DNA from 2 places in the Streptomyces sp. NBC_01485 genome. Region 2 is predicted to be linked to the other one. Evidence: predicted binding sites of a transcription regulator. Region 2 holds the regulator's gene; the other holds the start of a gene.
The links. The regulator HrcA, encoded in region 2, represses chaperone genes, less so after heat shock. The targets are predictions, from matches to a motif close to TTNGCACTCNGNNNNNCNGAGTGCNAA.

Region 1: the regulator HrcA is predicted to act here: its motif matches at 2,013-2,039, upstream of groL (chaperonin GroEL).

What each region holds. Positions count from the first base shown of each region.
Region 1 covers NZ_CP109435.1:4,236,234-4,243,485, forward strand. The annotation lists gene OG352_RS19335 (hypothetical protein) at 1-105, shown strand, start outside; gene groL (chaperonin GroEL) at 229-1,851, opposite strand; gene OG352_RS19345 (cold-shock protein) at 2,246-2,452, opposite strand; gene OG352_RS19350 (MoaD/ThiS family protein) at 2,916-3,191, opposite strand; gene thrC (threonine synthase) at 3,310-4,599, opposite strand; SAM riboswitch class I at 4,618-4,765, opposite strand; gene OG352_RS19360 (glucosyl-3-phosphoglycerate synthase) at 4,941-5,885, shown strand; gene OG352_RS19365 (alpha,alpha-trehalose-phosphate synthase (UDP-forming)) at 5,994-7,252, shown strand, end outside.
Region 2 covers NZ_CP109435.1:3,137,254-3,144,505, forward strand. The annotation lists gene OG352_RS14465 (VOC family protein) at 1-334, opposite strand, end outside; gene OG352_RS14470 (16S rRNA (uracil(1498)-N(3))-methyltransferase) at 351-1,100, opposite strand; gene OG352_RS14475 (nitronate monooxygenase) at 1,097-2,209, opposite strand; gene dnaJ (molecular chaperone DnaJ) at 2,425-3,561, opposite strand; gene hrcA (heat-inducible transcriptional repressor HrcA) at 3,562-4,578, opposite strand; gene OG352_RS14490 (MBL fold metallo-hydrolase) at 4,736-5,470, shown strand; gene OG352_RS14495 (DUF3097 domain-containing protein) at 5,513-6,376, shown strand; gene hemW (radical SAM family heme chaperone HemW) at 6,411-7,252, opposite strand, start outside.

The DNA.
Region 1 (7,252 bases), 1.1 Mb from region 2:
GCCATCCGCGCCCACGCGGCCGGGATCCGTGCAGCGATGGACCGGCGAGCACCAGAAAGGACACTCACCCTCGACACCGAAAAGCTGAAGGACTACGCCGACTGACCCGGATGCCCCGGACCCGCACGCCGGGACAAGTCCCGGAAACGCCCGAGGGCGGCACCCCCGTCGGAACTGGGGTGCCGCCCTCGGTCGTGTACCGCGATGAACCGCCGATCCTCGAGGGGATCAGAAGTCCATGTCACCGCCCGGCATGCCGCCGCCGGCCGGGGCCGAGGACTTCTCCGGCTTGTCGGCGATGACGGCCTCGGTGGTGAGGAACAGCGCGGCGATGGAGGCGGCGTTCTGCAGCGCAGAGCGGGTCACCTTCGCCGGGTCGATGATGCCCTCGGCGATCATGTCCACGTACTCACCGGTGGCGGCGTTGAGGCCGTGACCGATGGGCAGGTTGCGGACCTTCTCGACGACGACGCCACCCTCGAGACCACCGTTGACGGCGATCTGCTTCAGCGGGGCCTCGAGCGCGATGCGCACGGCGTTGGCGCCGGTCGCCTCGTCACCCTCGAGGTCCAGCTTCTCGAAGACGGAGGACGCCTGGATGAGCGCCACGCCACCACCGGCGACGATGCCCTCCTCGACGGCGGCCTTCGCGTTGCGGACGGCGTCCTCGATGCGGTGCTTGCGCTCCTTGAGCTCCACCTCGGTGGCGGCGCCGGCCTTGATGACCGCGACACCGCCGGCGAGCTTCGCCAGGCGCTCCTGCAGCTTCTCGCGGTCGTAGTCCGAGTCGCTGTTCTCGATCTCGGCACGGATCTGGTTGACCCGCCCGGCGACCTGGTCCGACGAGCCGGAGCCGTCGACGATGGTCGTCTCGTCCTTGGTGATGACGACCTTGCGGGCCTTGCCCAGCAGGTCCAGGGAGGTGTTCTCGAGCTTGAGACCGACCTCCTCGGAGATGACCTCGCCACCGGTGAGGATGGCGATGTCGTTCAGCATCGCCTTGCGGCGGTCGCCGAAGCCCGGGGCCTTGACCGCGACGGACTTGAAGGTGCCGCGGATCTTGTTGACGACCAGCGTCGACAGAGCCTCGCCCTCGACGTCCTCGGCGATGATCAGCAGCGGCTTGCCCGACTGCATGACCTTCTCCAGGAGCGGGAGCAGGTCCTTGACGTTGGCGATCTTCGAGTTGGCGATCAGGATGTACGGGTCGTCGAGGACGGACTCCATACGCTCCATGTCGGTGGCGAAGTACGCCGAGATGTAGCCCTTGTCGAAGCGCATACCCTCGGTGAGTTCCAGCTCCAGACCGAAGGTCTGGGACTCCTCGACGGTGATGACGCCTTCCTTGCCGACCTTGTCCATCGCCTCGGCGATGAGCTCGCCGATCTGGGTGTCGGCGGCGGAGATGGAGGCCGTGGAAGCGATCTGCTCCTTGGTCTCGACATCCTTCGCCTGCTCCAGCAGGGCACCGGAGACGGCCTCGACGGCCTTCTCGATACCGCGCTTGAGAGCCATCGGGTTGGCGCCGGCGGCTACGTTGCGCAGGCCTTCCCTGACGAGCGCCTGGGCGAGGACGGTCGCCGTGGTCGTACCGTCGCCGGCGACGTCGTCCGTCTTCTTGGCGACTTCCTTGACCAGCTCGGCGCCGATCTTCTCGTACGGGTCCTCGAGCTCGATCTCCTTGGCGATGGAAACACCATCGTTGGTGATCGTGGGGGCGCCCCACTTCTTCTCGAGGACGACATTGCGGCCCTTGGGGCCGAGCGTCACCTTCACGGCGTCCGCGAGCTGGTTCATGCCGCGCTCGAGGCCGCGCCGTGCCTCCTCGTCGAACGCGATGATCTTGGCCATGTGAAGTGGTCCTCCCGGACTGGGGTGGATTGCTCCGGACCGTGCTGGCGCCCGCGACGGACGGCTCGCCGGCCTCGTGGTTCCTTGCCCCACCTGGCCTGCGGGCCTCACCGACCCGATCCTCGTTGTCACTCTCACCTGCAGAGTGCTAACGCCAATGATTAGCACTCGACCATGCCGAGTGCAAGCGGCTCGAGGCAATCCGCAGGTGAACAACGGTCCCGGCAAGGGTCCCGACAACAGTCCCGGCAAGGGGCCCGGCCGGGGCTTGGAGACGACCGCCCCGGGCACGACTGAAGGGCCCGTACCCCGGGAGGTACGAACCCTTCAGCGATATGCGGACGTACAGACATGCGGACGTACAGAAGAACGACGCTGTCAGTCGGCGCGTGCTTCAGCCGGTCGCAAGACGGACCATGTCCGCCTGCGGCCCCTTTTGGCCTTGCGAGATCTCGAAATCGACCCGCTGACCCTCTTCCAGGGTGCGGTAGCCGTCCATCTGAATCGCGCTGTAGTGGACGAATACATCCGCACCACCGTCGACCGCGATGAAGCCGTACCCCTTCTCCGCGTTGAACCACTTGACGGTGCCCTGAGCCATGCCTAACTCCCCTATTACTGGCCCTTGCACAGATCCGCACTTCGCGGATCCGGGTCAGACCTCACCCCCCACACGATTGGGGGCGTGCGCCGGAACGCGTCGACCGCGGCCGAATGTATCTGTCCAACTGCCCTCTGCAACAGGTCACTTGGACGAGAATTCTGGACGTGCGAGATCCGGAATGTGGCGAGAATTCGCCAGAACTCAGGGCAAGTCGGGCCCCGCAAAAGCCACAAAAGCCACGAATGAGGCGCGCACTTTGGCTGCTTCTCATCGGGCGGTGGGCAGAAACAAAAGGCTCCGGATCTCTTGATCCCGACCCGGTTCCCCAACTGTACCGCGCTCAACCACACTGAATTGCCCCCTCCGCTTCTATCGCGGAGAGGGCAATTCGATGAACTCTCGGTAATCGCTGTTACCGACGGTTACTACCGGCGGGTACTGACCGACGGTCAGTGACCATTCAGCCGCCGGCGACAGCCGGGATGATCGAAACGCCGGCGCCGTCCGGAGTCGCCGTGTCGAGCCCCTGCTCGAAGCGGACGTCGTCGTCGTTCACGTACACGTTGACGAACCGCCGCAGCTTGCCCTGGTCGTCCAGGACCCGGGCGGCGATCCCGGTGTGGTTCTTCTCCAGATCGGAGATGACCTCACCGAGGGTCCCCCCTTCGGCCGACACCTCAGCCGCGCCGCCGGTGTAGGTGCGGAGGATGGTCGGGATGCGGACAGTAACGCTCATTGCTGAGACCTCCGGTCAGGGAAACGCACCTAGGGGCGCGGGACTGGGTGGAATCTGCGGCTACCGCCGCGTGGGCGCGACAAGCCCTCACCGGCCCGCAGACGAACAACGACGACTGCTACACGAGCCCGGCTTCGCGGAACGACTCCAGGTTGGGACGGATGGTCGCCGTGAGCCCGGTCCCGGCCACCGCGTCGAGCGTCTTGAGACCGTCACCGGTGTTCAGGACGACCGTCGTGAGCGTCGGATCCAGCAACCCGCTCTCGATCAACTTCCGCGTCACGCCGACGGTCACCCCACCCGCCGTCTCCGCGAAGATGCCCTCGGTCCGGGCGAGCAGCCCGATCGCGTCGACGACCTGTTCGTCGGTCACGTCCTCCACCGCCCCGCCCGTCCGCCGCGCGATGTCGAGGACGTACGGCCCGTCCGCCGGGTTGCCGATGGCCAGCGACTTGGCGATGGTGTTCGGCTTCTGGGGGCGTACGACGTCGTGGCCCGCCTTGTACGCGGCGGACACCGGCGAACACCCTTCCGCCTGCGCGCCGAAGATCTTGTACGGCCTGTCCTCGACGAGCCCGAGCTTGATCAGCTCCTGCAAGCCCTTGTCGATCTTCGTGAGCTGCGAACCGGAGGCGATGGGGACGACGAGCTGGTCGGGGATCCGCCATCCCAACTGCTCGCAGATCTCGTACGCCAGCGTCTTCGAACCCTCGGCGTAGTACGGCCGCAGGTTGACGTTGACGAAGCCCCAGCCCTCGCCGACCGGGTCGCCGATGAGCTCGGAGCAGAAGCGGTTGACGTCGTCGTAGTTGCCCTCGATGCCGACGAGGTCGCCGCCGTAGATCGCGGCCATGACGATCTTGCCCTGCTCCAGGTCGTGCGGGATGAATACGCAGGAGCGGAAGCCGGCGCGGGCAGCGGCGGCGCCCACCGCGCCCGCGAGGTTGCCGGTGGAGGAGCAGGAGAGGGTGGTGAAGCGGAAGGCGCGCGCGGCCTCGATGGCCTGGGCGACGACGCGGTCCTTGAAGGAGTGCGTCGGGTTGCCGGAGTCGTCCTTGACGAAGAGCTTGCCGGCGTCGACGCCCAGCTCGCGGGCGAGGTTGTCGGTCTGGACGAGCTTGGTCCAGCCCGGGTTGATGTTCGGCTTCTCCGCCACGTCGGCCGGGACGGGCAGGAGGGGCGCGTAGCGCCAGATGTTCGCGGGGCCCGCCTCGATGCGCTTGCGCAGCTCCTCCGTGTCGTAGGAGGAGAAGTCGTAGGCGATCTCGAGGGGGCCGAAACACTCTTCGCAGGCGAAGACCGGGCCGAGGGGCACGCGGTGACCGCACTCGCGGCAGCTCAGCGCGGCGGCGGGGCCGAGGTCGACGGGCGTGGGTTCGGTGGTGCTTCCAACAGTCTGCGCAGCCATGTGAGGCGAGGCCCTTTCTCCTCATCTTCCTCACGACGCATCTCGCCGTGAGACGGATTTGGCACCTTCCCGAGCCGGGAGCCTCGCCGCGCGAACGCGGACAAGACCGGCTGGAGGGTTGCCGGGGCTTCATCGGGCCGTATCCCTCTGCCCCTCTGGATGAGCGGTATGAAGTTGTGAACGACGGCGACCTCGGACATCGGACATGCGATGGTCATCCGCGTTGTTCAAGACTGTAACCGAAGGCCAGGACAGTTGAGATAGTCGTCCGAACCGCGAGATGGATCACACGGTCACCTGCCGTGCACCTGCTGTGATCACGACGTGAGGAGCCGCTGACCGTGCTGGAAGAAGTCGAACGCTGGCTGGCCGCCCGCTCCTGGTCCGTGACCGATCGCCCACTGCACCGGATCATGGCCGCGAAGCGCGCCACGAACCAGTCGGTGTCCGTGGTCCTGCCCGCGCTGAACGAGGAGGCGACGGTCGGTGACATCGTCGCCGTGATCCGTCACGACCTCATGCACCAGGTTCCGCTGGTCGACGAGATCGTCGTCGTCGACTCGGGATCGACCGACCGTACGGCGGAGGTCGCGGCGGCGGCCGGCGCGCGTGTCGTGCACCGGGACGCGATCCTGCCCCGGATCCCGGCCGTGCCCGGCAAGGGCGAGGTGCTGTGGCGGTCGCTGCTGGTCACCACCGGGGACATCGTCTGTTTCATCGACGCCGACCTGAGGGAGTTCTCCTCCGACTTCGTCTCGGGGATCGTCGGCCCGCTGCTCACCGACCCGGGCGTGGACCTGGTCAAGGGCATGTACGACCGTCCGCTGGGCGGTGCGGCCGGTCAGGGCGGGCGGGTCACCGAGCTGATGGCCCGGCCGCTGCTCAACATGCACTGGCCGCAACTGGCCGGGTTCGTGCAGCCGCTCGGCGGCGAGTACGCGGCCCGCCGCAGCCTGCTGGAGCAGTTGCCCTTCCCCGTCGGGTACGGCGTGGAGCTGGGCATGCTGGTCGACGCGCTGCACCTGGTGGGGCTCGACGCCCTCGCCCAGGTGGACGTCGGGGTGCGCAAGCACCGGCACCAGGACGGCCAGGCGCTGGGCCGGATGGCGGCGACGATCTACCGCACCGCGCAGCTCCGGCTGGCCCGCGGGCACATGATCCGTCCGGCCCTCACCCAGTTCGAGCGCAGCGCGGACGGCTTCGCGCCGCGCACGTACTCCGTGGACACCGAGGAACGGCCGCCGATGGCGGAGATCACGGAGTACGCGACCCGCAAGGTCGCCTGAAATGTCACACATGACCCCTCATCTGTAACACTGTGCGGGGCTGTATACAGCCCCGCACAGTGCGCGACCGTACGTTTGAGCGGTTCCCGACCGGGCTAGGTTGGGCGTATGGCTTCCACGCACGAAACTGCTGCTCGGGGTGGAGAGGTGCTGGTCGCGTCCAACCGCGGTCCGGTCTCCTACGAGGTGCGCGAGGACGGCGCGCTGCACGCGAAACGCGGGGGCGGCGGGCTGGTCTCCGGCCTGTCGGCCATCGGCCCCGACGTGGGCGCCCTCTGGGTGTGCGCGGCGCTCTCCGACGGCGACCGGGAGGCGGTCCGGCGCGGGGTCGGCGAGGACGGCGTACGCATGCTGCCCATCCCGGCCGGCGTGCACGCCGACGCGTACAACGGCATCGCCAACTCCGTCCTCTGGTTCATCCACCACCTCCTCTACCAGACCCCTCTGGAGCCGGTCTTCGACGCGGAGTTCCGCCGCCAGTGGGCGTCGTACGAGGCCTACAACCGGGCGTTCGCCGAGGCGCTGGCTCAGGAGGCGGCGGACGGGGCGGCCGTCCTCGTCCAGGACTACCACCTGTGCCTGGTCCCCGGGATGCTCCGCGAACTCCGCCCCGACCTGCGCATCGGCCACTTCTCGCACACCCCGTGGGCGCCGCCGGACTACTTCGCGCTGCTCCCCCAGGACATCCGCGAACAGTTGCTGGACGGCATGCTCGGCGCGGACCGCCTGGGCTTCCTCACCCGGCGCTGGGCGGACGCGTTCACCGCGTGCTGCACGGAGTTCGTGGGCGGCCCGGGGAAGACGCGGGTCGGCGTGCACGGTCTCGGCGCCGACGCCGACTTCCTGCGCGAGCGCTCGCACCGGCCGGACGTCGACGAGCGCATGGCGGATCTCCGTACGCAGATCGGCGAAGGCGAGGACGGCGAGGGGCGGAAGGCCATCGTCCGTGTCGACCGCACCGAGCTGTCCAAGAACATCGTGCGCGGGCTGCTGGCGTACCGGCAGCTTCTCGACGACCACGAGGAGTGGCGCGAGCGGGTCGTCCACGTGGCGTTCGCCTACCCCTCCCGCCAGGATCTCGCGGTCTACCGCGACTACATGGCGGAGGTGCGACGCCTGGCGGAGGAGATCAACTCGGCCTACGGCACCCCCGGTTGGACCCCGGTCCTGCTGAACCTGGAGGACGACTTCGCCCGCTCCCTCGCCGCCTACCGCCTCGCCGACGTGGCCCTGGTCAACCCCATCCGGGACGGCATGAACCTGGTCGCCAAGGAGGTCCCGGTCGTGTCCGACGAGGGCTGCGCGCTGGTCCTGTCCCGGGAGGCGGGGGCGTACTGGGAGCTGGGCGACGACGCGATCGTCGTCAA
Region 2 (7,252 bases):
GGTGGGCGACGCGCATCCGGTCGGTCATCGGGGCGGGGCCGTGCAGCAGGGTGGCGCCACGGGCGGCGAGCTGCGCGCAGTAGGCGTCCAGGTCGTCGACGCGCAGCACCACCAGCGAGCGGTGGCCCGTCGCCGCGTCGGCCAGTTCGCCGAGGACGGCGGCCATCATCGCCCGGTCCTGGAGCGCGATGCCGGCCGAGCCGGTGGCGGGGCTGAACTTCTCGTACGGCCCGTTCATCGCGCCCGACTGCGGCTTGAGGCCGAGGACTTCGGCGTAGAAGCGGTAGCAGGCGGCGAAGTCGGTGACGAGCAGCCGTACTTGGGCGAGTTCCACAGCGGTCTCCCTGGGCTCAGGACCAGCGTCCGGTGCGGCCGAGGAGCAGGGCGGTCGCGGCCGTGCCGGCGGTCGACGTACGCAGCACGGTACGGCCGAGGCGGTACGCCTTCGCCCCCGCCTCCTCGAACAGGGCCAACTCCTCGGGGGAGACGCCGCCTTCGGGGCCGACGACGAGCACGATGTCACCGGAGGAGGGGAGTTGGGCCGTCGCGAGGGGTTCGCTGCCGTAGGCGCGGTCCTCGTGGAGTACGGCGGCGAAGTCGGCCTGGGCCAGAAGTGCCGCCACCTGCTTGGTCGTTGCCGCCTCGGCGACCTCGGGGAAGCGGACCCGGCGGGACTGCTTGCCGGCCTCGCGGGCGGTGGCCCGCCACTTGGCGAGGGCCTTCGCTCCGCGCTCGCCCTTCCACTGCGTGATGCAGCGCGAGGCCGCCCACGGCACGATCGCGTCGACGCCGGTCTCGGTCATCGTCTCGACGGCCAGCTCACCCCGGTCGCCCTTGGGGAGGGCCTGGACGACGGTGATCCGGGGCGACTCGACGGACTCCTCGACCACCTCTCCCAGGCGCACGACCAGCCGGTCCCTGCCCTCGGCGGCGACGACCTCGCCGTCCGCCCAGCGCCCGGCGCCGTCGGTGAGGACGACCTCCTCACCGGCCCGCAGCCGCTTCACGGACACGGCGTGCCGCCCTTCGGGACCGTCGAGCACGAACTCCCCGCGTCCCGGTCCCGGCAGCTCGTCGACGACGAACACCGGCGCGGTCATGCGGCGCCGCCGTCCCCGAACTCCGAGAACTCCGAGAACTCCGAAACTTCCGACAACGCTGTCCACGCCTCGGTGAGTTCGGACATCAGGACCTCCACCAGTTGCCCGGCGGGCAGGTCCCGGGCCAGCCGGTGGCCCTGTCCCGCCCACAGCGCCATGCCCTGCGCGTCGCCCGCCTTGGCGGCCGCCTTGCGCAGCGGCGCGGTGAGGTGGTGGACCTCCGGGTAGGCGGCGGGCGCGTACGGGCCGTGCTCGCGCAGGAAGCGGTTGACCAGGCCACGGGCCGGGCGGCCGGAGAAGGCTCGGGTCAGCTCGGTGCGCACGAAGAGGGGGTTGGTCAGCGCCTGCTTGTGCACGGCGTGCGCACCCGACTCGCGGGTGGCGAGGAACGCGGTGCCCAACTGGGCCGCACTCGCGCCGGCCGCGAGGACCGCGGCGATCTGGCTGCCGCGCATGAGGCCTCCGGCGGCGACGATCGGCAGGTTCACGGACGCCCGGACCTGGGCGATCAGGGCGAGCAGTCCGATCCCGGAGTGGTCGTTCTCCGGGTTGTCGCGGTGGGCGCCCTGGTGGCCGCCGGCCTCCACGCCCTGCACGATCACCGCGTCCGCGCCGGCCCACTGCACCGCGAGGGCCTCGTCGGCGGTGGTCGCCGTGGCCAGGGTGAAGGTTCCCGCGCGCCGCAGGGACTCCAGCACCTCGGGGCGGGGCACGCCGAAGTGGAACGACACCACCGGCACCGGGTTGTCCAGCAGCACCGCGAGCTTGGCGTCGTAGCCGTCGTCGCGGCCGCTCTCCGGGTCGCCGAGTTCCGTCTCGTACCAGGCGGCCTCGCCGGCCAGCTGATGTGCGTAGACCTCGACGGCGCCCGTCTCCGCGTTTTCGGGCTGCGGCATGAAGAGGTTGACGCCGAAGGGGCGGCCGGTGAGGCTCCGCAGTTGCTTGATCTCCTGGTACAGGCCGTCGGCCGTCTTGTACCCGGCGGCCAGGAAGCCGAGCCCGCCGGCCTCGGCCACGGCGGCGGCGAGCTGCGGGACGGAGACACCGCCCGCCATGGGGGCCTGCACGATCGGGTGCGGGAAGAGATCGGTCAGCGCGGAGGACGACATGACGGCATGTTGTCACGCCTTCAGAACAAGTCCGAATCGGCCCGTCTCATTGGCACATGCCAGTGCTTCACAACGCCGGTCAGGGCACTTTCAGCCTGTCTGGGGGAGCTTGAGGACGAGGCCGTTCAGGCCGATGGCGGGGGCCTGGGGGCGGCAGCCCGCAGCGAGGCCCGCACCAGCGCCGGGTACCTTCCGACGCCGGTACGGAAAAGGCCTCAGCGCCCGTTGAACGCGTCCTTCAACCGCGAGAACAACCCCTGCTGCCCCGGCTGGAACTGCCCCAGGGGCCGTTCCTCACCGCGCAGCTTGGCCAGCTCGCGCAGCAACCGCTCCATCTCGGGATCGAGCTTCGTCGGCGTCTGCACCTCGACGTGGACGATCAGATCGCCGCGCCCGCCGCCCCGCAGATGCGTGACGCCCCGGCCGTGCAGCGGGATCGACTGGCCGGACTGGGTGCCGGGCCGGATGTCGACCTCCTCCAGTCCGTCCAGCGTCTCCAGCGGCACCTTCGTGCCGAGGGAGGCCGCCGTCATCGGGAGGGTGACCGTGCAGTGCAGGTCGTCGCCGCGCCGCTGGAACATCGCGTGCGGCAGCTCGTGGATCTCGACGTACAGGTCGCCGGCGGGGCCGCCGCCGGGGCCGACCTCGCCCTCGCCCGCGAGCTGGATGCGGGTGCCGTTGTCGACACCGGCCGGGATCTTCACCGTCAGCGTGCGCCGGGAGCGCACCCGGCCGTCGCCTGCGCACTCCGGGCACGGGGTCGGCACGACGGTGCCGAAACCCTGGCACTGCGGGCACGGCCGGGACGTCATGACCTGGCCCAGGAAGGACCGCGTCACCTGCGACACCTCACCGCGACCGCGGCACATGTCACACGTCTGGGCCGTGGTCCCCGGCGCCGCGCCCTCGCCGCTGCACGTGGCGCAGACGATGGCCGTGTCGACCTGGAGGTCCTTGGTCGTGCCGAAGGCCGCCTCCTCGAGGTCGATCTCCAGCCGGATCATCGCGTCCTGGCCGCGCCGGGTCCGCGAGCGCGGCCCGCGCTGCGACGCCGTACCGAAGAACGCGTCCATGATGTCCGAGAAGTTCCCGAAGCCGCCCGCGCCGAAGCCGCCCGCGCCACCGCCGCCCGACTGGGACAGCGGGTCGCCGCCGAGGTCGTAGACCTGCTTCTTCTGCGGGTCCGACAACACCTCGTAGGCGGCGTTGATCTCCTTGAACCGCTCCTGGGTCTTCGGATCCGGGTTGACGTCCGGGTGCAGCTCGCGTGCGAGCCGACGGAAGGCCTTCTTGATCTCTTCCTGCGACGCATCGCGGCGCACGCCGAGAACGGCGTAGTAGTCCGTGGCCACTTACGACTCCGCCAGGATCTGTCCGACGTACCGTGCCACCGCTCGTACCGCTCCCATCGTTCCCGGGTAATCCATGCGGGTCGGTCCGACCACGCCCAGTTTGGCGACTGCCTCGCCGCCCGAACCGTAGCCGACCGACACCACCGAAGTGGAGTTGAGTCCCTCGTAGGCGTTCTCGTGACCGATCCGTACGGTCATGCCCGAATCCCCCGCCTCGCCAAGGAGTTTGAGGAGCACGACCTGCTCCTCCAGAGCCTCCAGGACGGGGCGGATCACGAGAGGAAAGTCATGTCCGAAGCGGGTGAGATTGGCGGTTCCGCCGATCATCAGCCGCTCCTCGTTCTCTTCGACGAGCGTCTCCAGCAGGGTGGAGAGCACCGTCGTGACCGTGCCGCGGTCCTCGGACTCGAAGGCGTCCGGCAGATCCTCCACCAGACGCGGCACGTCCGTGAACCGGCGGCCCGCGATCTTGCTGTTGAGCCGAGCCCGCAGATCCGCCAGCGACGATTCCCCAAAGGGCGCCGCGCAGTCCACCAACCGCTGCTCGACCCGCCCGGTGTCCGTGATCAGCACGAGCATCAGGCGCGCGGGCGCGAGCGAGAGAAGCTCCACGTGCCGCACGGTCGAACGGGTCAGGGACGGGTACTGCACGACGGCGACCTGCCGGGTGAGCTGCGCCAGCAGCCGTACCGTACGGGCCACCACGTCGTCGAGGTCGACGGCGCCGTCGAGGAAGTTCTGGATGGCCCGCCGCTCGGGACCGGTCATCGGCTTGACGCCGGCGAGCTTGTCGACGAACAGCCGGTACCCCTTGTCCGTGGGGATCCGCCCGGCGCTGGTGTGCGGCTGGGCGATGTACCCCTCGTCCTCCAGGGCGGCCATGTCGTTGCGGACCGTCGCCGGGGACACGCCGAGGCTGTGCCGCTCGGTGAGCGCCTTGGAGCCGACGGGCTCCTCGGTGCCGACGTAGTCCTGGACGATGGCGCGCAGCACCTGGAGCCTGCGTTCACTCAGCATCCGCGCACACCTCCAGCTGTCGTCCCCAGTCCCCTGGGCGCCTCGCCTGGCACTCTTCACATCCGAGTGCCAGCGTTCCCCGGCCCAGTGTACGGCCGTGGGGTGCGCGAAGGGCAAGGTCGGTCCATCGCGAGCGTGCTACGACTAGCGTCGCGGTATGACGGTGACTTGGGAAGAGCTCGGGTGGGAGCGGGTCGCGGCCGGGGTCGGGCGGTGCCGGCTGCCGGGCTGGGACTGCACGGCGGGGCTGGTCGTCGGGGCGGGCGCGGTGCTGATGGTCGACGCGGGGTCGAGCCTCGCGGAGGGGGCGCTGCTGCGGGCGCGGGCCGAGGAGCTCACCGGCGGACGTGTGACCCATCTCGCGCTCACCCACCCCCACTTCGACCATGTCTTCGGCGCCGCGGCGTTCGCGGGCGCGGAGGTCTTCGGGGCGGTGGGCGTGGACACCGTGCCGGGCGAGGAGCTGCGGGCGGACGCGGTACGCAACGGTCTGGACGGGGCGACGGCGGCGGAGGCCGCGGACGCGCTGGTGCGGCCCCGGCACCTGGTCTGCGGCGAGTGGACCCTCGATCTGGGCGGCGGCCGGCAGGTCCTGCTGGCGAACGTCGGCCCCGGCCACACCGCGCACGACCTGGCGGTCCTGGTCCCGGGCGACCCTGCGGACCCCGGCTCGCCGGAGGTGGTGTTCTGCGGGGACCTGGTCGAGGAGTCCGGCGAGCCCCAGGCCGGGCCCGACGCCGTCCCGTCCCGCTGGCCGGCCGCCCTCGACCGGCTCCTCGAACTCGGCGGCGAGGACGCGCTGTACGTGCCCGGTCACGGGGCGGTGGTGGACGCGGCCTTCGTACGGGCGCAGCGGGACGCGCTGGCGGCCCGTTTCGGCGTGTCGCGCTGATCGTGTGTCCGTAGGCCCGGCGCTTCTCCTATCGTCATCCGAATGCGCCCACCCGTCTCCCACCACCGCCCTTCCAACGAGGGCCCTGCGGGCCCGCACCCTCGTACGTACTCCGCCGACCTGACCCCTCCGTGGAAGAAGCCGAAGCCCGTCCCCGAGGTGGCGGCGGATCCCGGCCTGGTGGTGGAGGAGCCCGGCACCGGGTTCTGCGGCGCGGTGATCCGCTGCGAGGCGGGCACGGTGACCCTGGAGGACCGCTTCGGCAAGCACCGGGTCTTCCCGCTGGAGCCGCGCGGCTTCCTCCTGGAGGGGCGGGTGGTGACCCTGGTCCGCCCGCCGTCGTCGTCTCCGGTACGTCCCACCCGTACCGCCTCCGGTTCGGTCGCCGTCCCCGGCGCACGCGCGCGGGTCGCCCGCGCCGGGCGCATCTACGTCGAGGGCCGGCACGACGCCGAGCTGGTCGAGAAGGTGTGGGGCGACGACCTGCGGGTCGAGGGCGTCGTCGTGGAGTACCTGGAGGGCGTGGACGACCTGCCGTCGATCGTCGCCGAGTTCGCGCCGGGCCCGGACGCCAAGCTGGGCGTCCTGGTGGACCACCTCGTGCCCGGTACGAAGGAGTGGCGCATCGCACAGTCGGTGACCAGCGAGCACGCCCTCGTCGTCGGGCACCCGTACATCGACATCTGGGAGGCCGTGAAGCCGTCCGCCCTCGGCATCGCCGCCTGGCCGCGCGTACCGCACGGCCAGGACTGGAAGACGGGCGTGTGCCGGGCGCTGGGCTGGCCGTCGGAGAACACCGGGGCGGTGTGGCAGGCGATCCTGAAGCGGGTGGGCTCGTACAAGGACCTGGAGCCGGAACTGCTGGGCGCTGTGGAGCGCCTGATCGACCACGTGACCGTGGCCTGAGGCCCGGTCCGCCCCCTCAGTGCTCTCGGCCCCCTCAGTCCACCAGGTCCCGCACGACCGCGTCCGCCAGCAGCCGGCCCCGCAGGGTGAGTACGGCGCGGCCCTGTTCGTAGGGGCCGGTGTCCAGGAGGCCGTCCGACAGGGCACGCCGGGAGGCCGCCAGGCCGTCCGGGCGCAGCAGGTCCAGCGGCGCCCCCTCGCGGAGCCGCAGCTCCAGCAGGATCCGTTCGACCCGGCGGTCCTCCGCCGACAGCAGCTCGCGCCCGGCACCCGGTGAACGGCCTCCCGCGAGCGCCGCCGCGTACGCGCCGGGGTGCTTGACGTTCCACCAGCGCACCCCGCCGACATGGCTGTGCGCCCCCGGTCCGGCGCCCCACCAGTCGGCGCCGCGCCAGTACAGCTCGTTGTGCAGGCAGCGGCCCGCCTCCGAGGTGGCCCAGTTGGAGACCTCGTACCAGTCGTAGCCCGCGGCCGACATCACCTCGTCCGCGATCAGGTAGCGGTCGGCGTGGACGTCGTCGTCGGTCATCGGGACCTCCCCGCGGCGGATCCGGCGGGCGAGCCGGGTGCCCTCCTCGACGATCAGCGCGTACGCCGAGACGTGGTCGGGGCCCGCGCCCAGGGCCGCGTCCAGCGAGGCCCGCCAGTCGTCGTCCGACTCGCCCGGGGTGCCGTAGATCAGGTCCAGGTTGACGTGGTCGAAGCCCGCCGCCCTGGCCTCCGCCACGCAGGCCTCGGGGCGGCCGGGGGTGTGGGTGCGGTCGAGGATCTTCAGGACGTGCTGCCGGGCGCTCTGCATGCCGAAGGAGATCCGGTTGAAGCCGCCCTGGCGGAGGGTGGCCAGGTAGGCGGGGCCGACGGACTCCGGGTTGGCCT